3 regions of the Rhizobium pantanalense genome follow, and region 1 is predicted to be linked to each of the others. Evidence: riboswitches for the same ligand, from Rfam matches in the RefSeq annotation. Region 1 holds a riboswitch; each other region holds the start of a gene.
The links. Region 1 has a riboswitch for thiamine pyrophosphate ahead of thiM (hydroxyethylthiazole kinase). Riboswitches for the same ligand answer to the same signal wherever they lie in the genome.
Positions count from the first base shown of each region.

Region 2: it holds a riboswitch for thiamine pyrophosphate, as region 1 does, so the genes downstream of both, thiB (thiamine ABC transporter substrate binding subunit) here and thiM (hydroxyethylthiazole kinase) in region 1, are expected to answer to the same signal.
Region 3: it holds a riboswitch for thiamine pyrophosphate, as region 1 does, so the genes downstream of both, thiC (phosphomethylpyrimidine synthase ThiC) here and thiM (hydroxyethylthiazole kinase) in region 1, are expected to answer to the same signal.

Region 1 is NZ_JAQJCH010000002.1:603,131-606,221, reverse strand. It holds gene yghU (glutathione-dependent disulfide-bond oxidoreductase) at 1-592, opposite strand, end outside; gene PH558_RS08855 (DUF1127 domain-containing protein) at 1,157-1,303, opposite strand; TPP riboswitch at 1,538-1,634, shown strand; gene thiM (hydroxyethylthiazole kinase) at 1,688-2,491, shown strand; gene thiE (thiamine phosphate synthase) at 2,488-3,091, shown strand, end outside.
Region 2 is NZ_JAQJCH010000004.1:95,594-98,684, forward strand. It holds gene PH558_RS12185 (MDR family MFS transporter) at 31-1,566, shown strand; TPP riboswitch at 1,637-1,753, shown strand; gene thiB (thiamine ABC transporter substrate binding subunit) at 1,802-2,830, shown strand; gene thiP (thiamine/thiamine pyrophosphate ABC transporter permease ThiP) at 2,841-3,091, shown strand, end outside.
Region 3 is NZ_JAQJCH010000002.1:417,005-420,095, forward strand. It holds gene thiC (phosphomethylpyrimidine synthase ThiC) at 1-1,648, opposite strand, end outside; TPP riboswitch at 1,742-1,874, opposite strand; gene PH558_RS08035 (hypothetical protein) at 2,006-2,749, opposite strand.

The DNA of each region.
Region 1 (3,091 bases):
TTTCGGCCAGGCGACGATCGAGAACATCGAGCTGACGCTTCACCTCCATGGCGAAGCGATCGATCGCATATTCGATCTTCGTCGGCGCATAGGCGTAGAAATGACCGAAACCGCCGCCGAGATAGGGAGCGCTGCCCATCTGCCAGAACAGCCAGGAGATGCATTCGGCACGAGCCGGCTGCTCGGTCGACAGGAAGGCGCCGAATTTCTCGGCGAGATACATCAAAATCGAGGCCGATTCGAAAACGCGAACCGGCTTCGGGCCGCTGCGGTCGAGCAGGGCCGGGATCTTCGAGTTCGGATTGACGTCGACGAAACCGCTGCCGAATTGATCGCCCTCGCCGATCTTAATCAGCCAGGCATCATATTCAGCGCCGCTGTGACCGAGCGCCAGCAGCTCCTCGAGCATGATGGTGACCTTCACGCCGTTCGGCGTTCCAAGCGAATAGAGCTGAAGGGGATGGCGTCCTACCGGCAGTTCCTTCTCGTGAGTCGGGCCTGCGATCGGGCGATTGATATTGGCGAACTGGCCGCCATTGGCCTTGTTCCAGGTCCAGATTTTCGGCGGCGTATATTCGGCAGAACCGGTCATGGGCATCCTCCTTTTTCGGGAATCGAATTTGGGCGATCTTCGATGTAGCGCGCTACATAGGTCGCACATAGGGGCCGCTCTTCATTTTTGCGAGAGGAGAATGCGCACTCTTTAATGCGGAAGCGCTCCTGCCGCTTGGACTGAACCGCGTCGCCTCATTTCCAAGCTAAGCCATTCGCAATCGCTTGGAAATTTTATGAAACGAAAAAGCCTGCCGCGGGAGGAGGAGCGGCAGGCTTTTTACAAGAACCGAACAGCGGATGGGAGGAGGAGTTCCGCTATTCCTGCAGTCGTCCCTGGGAGGAGGATAAGGACGTCTGCCAAGCGAAGGGATGCGGGAGGAGATGCATCGCTTCGATAAGAAGAACATACCAGTCTTTTGCTCAGTTCATAGGCATTTCTTTGCAAGGCAGTTATGCGCTATGCGAAAACCGGGCAGCTAGGCCGATCGCAATCTTCAGGCGGCGCGGCGAAGAATGAGCGGGATGCCCATAAAGCAAAAGCGCCTGCTCGGAGGAACAGGCGCTGGCATAATGCAGCTTTTATAAGGAGCCGTTGCGGCCGTTAGCGAGCGATTGCTGCGCGGGCAACGTTGCGGATTTCGCCGCGATCGATACCCAGATCATGCAGTTCGCGCGTGGACATACGGCCCAGTTCGGCGACCGTCTGACGATACTTGCGCCAGTTATTGAAAGAGCGTGCTACGTTCATGATGATCCCCTTTCCTTGGGCTTTCGAAGCTGAGCTGCCGTGCTTGGCGCTCCCGTCGCTTCGATGAGAAATATATAGTCGAAATCCTCGACTTTTTGCAGAGCTAAGGAATCACTGCACCTATGCACATACTGCATATGTCGCCCGAAAAGCAGGCGGTCGTCATCCCGTCGGTCACGCCTGCCTTTGCGATTTGCTGATGACAGCGCCTCCTTTGTCTGCGAAAAGAAGAGAGATGAGAGACAGGGGCGTCCGCCATCCGGCGGGCTGAGAAGCACCCTTCGAACCTGAACCAGATCATGCTGGCGGAGGGAGTCGCTCGGGACCTCGCCAAACACTGCACGTCGTTCCCACGCGTCTCGCCCGCCCGAAAGAAGGGGCGATATGCAGAACCAAATCACAGCAGGCAATCAGCTTCGCACCATGCGGGCCAATCCTCCGCTGGTGCAATGCATCACCAATTTCGTCGCCATGAATATCGTGGCCAACGTGATGCTTGCCGCCGGGGCATCGCCGACAATGGTACATGCCGAAGAGGAAGCCGGCGAGTTTGCCGCTATCTCCGGCGCGCTGACGATCAATATCGGCACGCTCTCATCCGGCTGGCTTGCGGGCATGCTGAAGGCCGCGCAATCGGCAAACGAGGCGGACAAGCCCTGGGTCCTCGATCCCGTCGCCCATTATGCGACACAGTTTCGTCGCAAGGCGGTAGCCCAATTGCTGGAGCTGCGGCCGACAATCATTCGCGGCAACGCATCCGAGATCATCGCGCTTGCCGGCGGCACGAGCCGCGGCCAGGGCGTCGATAGCAGGGACGCCGTCGAACAAGCCGAAGATTCCGCCCGGCAATTGGCGGGAAAGCATGGCTGCGTCGTTGCAGTTACCGGCGTTACGGATTTCGTGACCGACGGGCGGAGGGCAAAGCGCATCGCCGGCGGTTCATCATTCATGCCGCAGGTGACGGCCCTCGGCTGCTCGCTGACCTGCCTCGTCGGCGCCTTTGCTGCAGCAACGCCGGATGATTCATTCGATGCGACCGTTGCGGCACTCGCGGTCTTCGCCGTCGCCGGCAAACAGGCGGGAGTGGCTGCAGACGGGCCAGGCTCCTTTTCCTGGCGCTTCCTCGATGCCCTCGCCGGCCTTACCCCGGAAGTGCTGGATCGCAATGCAGGGATATCGGTAGCATGAAGAAAGACTTCGATCTCTCGCTCTATCTCGTCCTCGATCCGCTGCTATGCCGTGATCTCGGCATGGTGGAGACAACGCGGGCGGCGGTGGCTGGTGGCGCCACCATCATCCAGCTTCGCGACAAGGAGGCTTCGACCACCGCCATGATCGAGACTGGTCGTGCGCTCAAGCGGATCCTGCACGGAACGAATATCCGGCTGATCGTCAACGACGATGTCGAGGCTGCCATCGCCATCGGCGCGGACGGCCTTCACATCGGCCAGGAAGATATGAATGCCGCCGACGCCCGCCGCACGATCGGGCCGGACATGATCCTCGGCCTCTCAGTGGAAACGGAAGCACTTGCCTCCTCGATAGATGTCCGCGTCGTCGACTATGCCGGGATCGGCCCGGTCTTTGCCACGCCCACCAAGCCCGACCACAAGCAACCGATCGGCTTCGACGGGCTTGCCCGCATCATCAGGCTTTGCCCAGTTCCATCCGTCGCGATCGGCGGCCTGAAAGCGGAGCATGCCGCGAGCGTTTACTCGACCGGCGCCGATGGTCTCGCAGTCGTCTCGGCCATATGCGGCCAACCGGACCCGCAAGCCGCGACAACCA
Region 2 (3,091 bases), on a different contig from region 1:
GCGTTTCGGCCAAGTTCGGATTTTTGCCCCATGGACATGCAGACAACATTCTCGCCGCTCGTGGCGGATCATAAACGGCGGCTTATCCTCTTCCTGTTTCTGATGACTGCCATGTTCATGGCAACACTCGACAACCAGATCGTCTCGACCGCACTGCCGACGATCGTCGGCGAATTCGGGCATCTGGAGCGCTTCGGCTGGATCGGATCGGCCTATCTTCTCTCGCTCTCCGCCGTCATGCCCGTCTACGGCAAGCTCGGCGATCTCTTCGGACGCAAATATGTAATGATGACGGCGATCGCGATCTTCACGGTCGGCTCCGCCGTCTGCGGCCTTGCCGTCTCGATGGATACGCTGATCGCCGCCCGCGTCCTTCAAGGCTTCGGCGGCGGCGGCATCATGGTCTCGATCTTTGCCGTGAACGCCGATCTCTTCGAGCCGCGCGAGCGCGCCCGCTACCAAAGCTATTCGAGCCTTGTGCTCATGGCTTCCGGCGCCATCGGCCCCGTTCTCGGCGGCACGATGAGCGATCTTTTCGGCTGGCGCTCGATCTTTCTCGTCAACGTGCCGATCGGCTTCATCGTGCTGGCCGGTCTCGCCTTCATGCTGCCTTACCGCAAACCGGCCCGACGCCCGAAGATCGACTATGCCGGCGCAATCGTTCTTGCGTTGACGACGACGAGCATCGTGCTTGCCGCCGACGGCACCGAGCTTTTCGGATCGCTGCTGTCGCCACAATGCCTCGGCATCATCGCCTTCGGCGTCATCTGCGCCATCGCTTGGGTCTTCATCGAGCGCCGCGCACCAGAACCCATCGTGCCGATGACGCTGTTCCGCAATCCGACATTCGGCCTCCTGCTGATCATCTCGATCACCAGCGGTGCCGTCGCTATCGGCATGGTGAATTATTTCGCGCTCTTCCTGCAGACGACGACGGGCCTTTCGCCGTCGATGGCCGGGCTGCTGTTCATTCTGCTGACCGGCGGCATCGTCTGCGGTTCGCTATCGGCCGGTCGGCTGATCGCCGCGAGAGGGCGCTACAAGCCCTTCGCCGTCGCAAGTGCTGCCTGCAGCGCCATCGCATTCGGCGCGCTTGCCTTCCTGCCAGCCGGCACGCCCATCGTCGTCATCGGCGGCCTGATGCTGCTGCACGGTATCGGCATCGGCCTTGCGCAGCAGGTACCGGTTATCGGCGTGCAGAACGCAGCGGCTTCCCGTGACGTCGGCGCGGCAACGGGTGCCGTCACGCTCTCGCGCATGGGCGGCGCCTCCATCGCCATCTCCATCTACGGCGCCATCATCGCCGCCAAACTCGGCAATGTCGGCGTCTCCATATCAGGCGTATCCGATATCGAGCAGCTGACACCGAAAATGATGGCGGCTTTGCCGGAAACAACCCGCGAGGCAGTCGCCAATGCCTATGCGAGCGCCTTCAGCCCGCTGTTCATGACCGCCGCGGGCATCTGCCTTCTCGGCCTTTTGACCGCGCTGACGCTGAAGAACGTGCAGCTTCCGGGGGCGACGAAGAAATTCGAAAGCCCGGCGGTCGCGGAGGCTGCCGAGTAAATCGTTCATGCTGCAATCGGCAAGGGCATCATTTCCCTTGTCATCCCTCCGTCACAAGGCTAAATCTGCCGACGCTCTAACGGGGTGCCCTGTGTTCTTTTGAACATTTGGCTGAGAGGCTTTCACCGGCCAACCCGCGGAACCTGATCCGGCTAACACCGGCGGAGGGATTAGACGCGTGACGAACTCATAGCGCCCTTTCCCCTTCAGACGAAACCAAAGTGGAGGCGCCACCATGCACAACCGTTCGCTATTGTCATTCTTCGCCGGCTTGGCCCTTGCAGCCGGAACGGCTTTTTTTGTCGCGCAGCCTGCCGCTGCAGCCGACAAGACCCTGACCATCTACACCTATGAGAGCTTCACCGCCGATTGGGGCCCGGGCGCCAAGGTCAAGGCAGCCTTCGAGAAGACCTGCGGCTGCACGGTCAACTACGTCGCCGTCACCGATGGCGTCGCACTTCTCTCCCGCCTGAAGCTGGAAGGCACCGGCACCAAGGCCGATGTCGTTCTCGGCCTCGACACCAATCTCATCGACGAGGCCAAAGATACCGACCTCTTTGATGTAAGCGGCGTCGACACCTCGGCCCTCAAGGTTCCCGGCGGCTTCAAGGACGACGTCTTCGTGCCCTATGACTACGGCCATTTCGCCGTGATCTATGACAGCCAGACGGTCAAGAACCCGCCGAAGAGCATGAAGGATCTCGTCGAGGGCGATCCCAATCAGAAGATCGTCATCGAAGATCCGCGCACATCGACGCCGGGTCTCGGGCTGCTGCTCTGGGTCAAGTCGATCTATGGCGACAAATCCGCCGATGCCTGGGCGAAGCTCAAAGGCCGTATCCTGACAGTCACCCCCGGCTGGTCGGAAGCCTATGACCTCTTCACCAAGGGCGAAGCGCCGATGGTGCTCTCCTATACGACGTCGCCTGCCTATCACATGATCGAGGACAAGACCGACCGCTATCAGGCAGCCGCCTTCTCGGAAGGGCATTACATCCAGATCGAGGTCGCCGGCCTCATCAAGTCCTCGCCGAACAAGGAACTTGCCCGCGACTTCCTCAAATTCATGATCTCACCGGGCTTCCAGGATATCATTCCGACAAGCAACTGGATGATGCCGGTTTCAGCCACTTCGGAGCCGCTGCCGGACGCCTTCAGCAAGCTCGTGGTGCCGTCGAAGACCTTCCTGATGAGCCCCGCCGATGTCGACAAGAACCGCAAGGCCTGGATCGACGAATGGCTGGCCGCCACCAGCGGCAACTGATGCTTTGACGATACTCACGGCACCAGAGCGAAGACGCGCCATTTCCGGCGGGGCAGTCAGCCTCGCAGGCATCGTGCTCTTCGTCGGGATCGCCGTGCTCGTTCTGCTCGCCGCCGGCATTGACTCCGGCGGCATCAATCCCCTGGCAGATCCCTACTTGCTGCGCGTCCTGCGCTTCACGCTGTTGCAGGCGGTGCTCTCGACGCTGCTTTCCGTTGTACTCGCCATTCCGATCGCGCGCGCATTGGCGCGCCAGCCGCG
Region 3 (3,091 bases), 190 kb from region 1:
CCTTCGGCAAGGTTTCGTCATGGAAGCTGCGAGCGGTATCCGGATCGAGCGACAGGTTGAACTGATCCTCCCAGCGGAACTCGAACCTCGCGCGTGACAATGCGTCGTCGCGAACCTGCGCGGCCGGATGCCCCTTGGCGAGGTCGGCCGCATGAGCGGCGATCTTGTAGGTGATGACGCCGGTCTTGACGTCGTTGCGATCGGGCAGACCCAGATGCTCCTTCGGAGTGACGTAACACAGCATCGCCGTGCCGAACCAGCCGATCATGGCAGCGCCGATCCCGGAAGTGATGTGATCGTAGCCCGGGGCGATATCCGTCGTCAGCGGCCCAAGCGTGTAGAAGGGCGCCTCGCCGCAGACGGCGAGCTGCTTGTCCATGTTCTCCTTGATCTTGTGCATCGGAACATGGCCGGGGCCTTCGATCATCACCTGGCAGTCTTTAGCCCAGGCGATCTTCGTCAACTCGCCAAGCGTCTCGAGTTCGGCAAATTGCGCGGCGTCGTTGGCATCGGCAATCGAGCCTGGTCGCAGGCCGTCTCCGAGCGAGAAGGAGACGTCATAGGCGCGGCATATGTCGCAGATTTCCTCGAAATGCTCGTAGAGGAAGCTCTCCCTGTGGTGATGCAGACACCACTTGGCCATGATCGAGCCGCCGCGCGAGACAATGCCGGTGACGCGGTTGACGGTGAGCGGGATGTAGTGCAGCCGCACACCGGCATGGATGGTGAAGTAGTCGACGCCCTGTTCGGCTTGCTCGATCAGCGTATCGCGATAGATTTCCCAGGTCAGTTCCTCGGCAATGCCGCCGACCTTTTCCAGCGCCTGATAGAGGGGCACGGTGCCGATCGGCAGTGGCGAATTGCGGATGATCCATTCGCGAATGTTGTGGATGTTGCGGCCGGTCGAAAGATCCATGACGGTATCGGCACCCCAACGGGCGGCCCAGATCATCTTCTCAACTTCCTCCGCCATCGAGGAGGTGACCGCGGAATTGCCGATATTGGCGTTGATCTTTACCAGGAAGTTCCGGCCGATGATCATCGGCTCGCTTTCCGGGTGATTGATGTTGGCCGGAATGATCGCGCGGCCGGCTGCGACTTCCCGGCGGACGAATTCAGGCGTGACGTGATCGGGAATATGCGCGCCGAAGCTTTCGCCGTCACGGACCAGCGCTTCGGCCTTGGCCTTGCGGCCGAGGTTCTCGCGGATGGCGATGAATTCCATTTCCGGCGTGATGATGCCGGCGCGCGCATAGGCGAGTTGGGTGACTGCCTTGCCATCCTTGGCGCGCAGCGGCTGGCGCTTGGCCGGAAATTCCGGTGTCAGCCGTTCACCTGTGACGAAGCCGTTGTCTTCGGGACGCACATGGCGGCCCTCATAGGCCTCGACATCGCCGCGGGCGAGCACCCAGTCGCGGCGCAACTGCGGCAGGCCCTCTTCGATGCGGATATCCGCGCCTTCGACGGTATAGGGGCCGGACGAATCGTAGACGATAACTGGCGGCTCGCCCGATGTCGGATGGACGCTGATTTCGCGCATCGGCACGCGGATATCGGCATGGATATCCCCGGTGACATGGATTTTTCGAGAGGCCGGCAGCGGGCCGGTGGTGACGGTCGGAGTGAGGTTCTTTGCGGCAATATTCATGGTGTGAGGCTCCAAGTTGCAGTTGGAGACCCAGTCAATCAGCCGGAATGATGAAAAGACGCCCGGCATGGAATCCAGGCGGGAATCCGAAGCCATCGAGCGCTTGCACCGTCCCTACGCCAGTATGAACTGGATCAGGTTCAACGGGTCACTGCGCCCACAATCGGCAAAGCCGTATTGTTCAGCAGTATCTCAGCCCCTTGCCGGGACCCCCCTGGTGAATGTCAAAAAGGCTATGCCTTACTCTTGTCCTCTGTCAACCCCGCAGCGACGGTCGCATTTTTCGGGAGATTGATCATTGCTGCGCCGTCGAATTACAACTTTATCGCGCAGATCATCGCGCGGGCTTGCCGCGCCCTAGTAACGTGGTGTCGTATTGCCGACGAAGCGATGGGGACCGGTATGAGACAGTTTGCTCGCGGTATCGAGCCAGATCTTGCCGCCGAGGGCGCGCCAGCGGTGACAGAAGGCGAAGTCCTCGCTGAGATAGATCCCCGTTCCCTCCTCGACCATGCATTCGAACAGGGCGTATTGGGTGCTGGGCGAGCGTTTGGTGCTGGGATAGGCATGGATTGCGTTGTAGCGCAGCTCTGGATAGGCCGCGATCATTCTTTCTATGACGTTGCGCTTGATCAGAAGCATGCCGGTGCCTGCATAGATGGCGCTGACGAAATCGCCATCACGCTCTGCAACCTGGCCGACAAGTGGGGTTCCGACATAGTGAAGTGCGGCTGCCGCAAGTGTTTCGCCGTCTGCTGAATTGATGCGGGCCGCCGTCTCCCAATCGTAATCCTTGATCGGATACATGGCGGCGACCACATCCTTATCGGCTTCCAGAAGCCTCATGACCTGATCAGGCTCGAAGCTGATGTCCGCGTCGATGAAGAGCATATGGGTGGCCGTCGTATCGTTCAGGAAGGACGAGACAAGCGTGTTTCGGCTGCGGGTAATCAGGGCGTCATTGCCGAGCAGAGCCAGCGTCAGCTGTATGCCTGCCTGCGCTCCCGTCTGCATCAGCGAGAAAATGGATTGCATGTAGTCCTTGGTAACGAGGCCGCCGAAGCAGGGGGTCGCTATGAAGATCAGCCGGTTCTCATTCATTCGCGATTTTCCCTCTTCGATGGCGCGAGTCGGCGGAATCTAGGAAAATTCAATATTTCTGTGTGTAGCGAATTATTGAATTTTATTGCTGATCTTTGCTCAAGCCGACGGTCATTGTGCCGCGGAATTCCCCATGGCCATATCACGACCAGATTGAGCCGCCACGGCGTCATCGACTGTCGATATCGCGCTGGCCCCGGATGCGGTGACGGCCCTGACTGACAGGCGTTCTTGTGAACAGGGATATCCTTGCGATCCCTGCCGGGTGCCGCCATGGCCTGCTGTCGCGAGTTGCATTTAAGCAACAGAGGCCAAGACTAACGCCCCAGCGCCCTTCATATA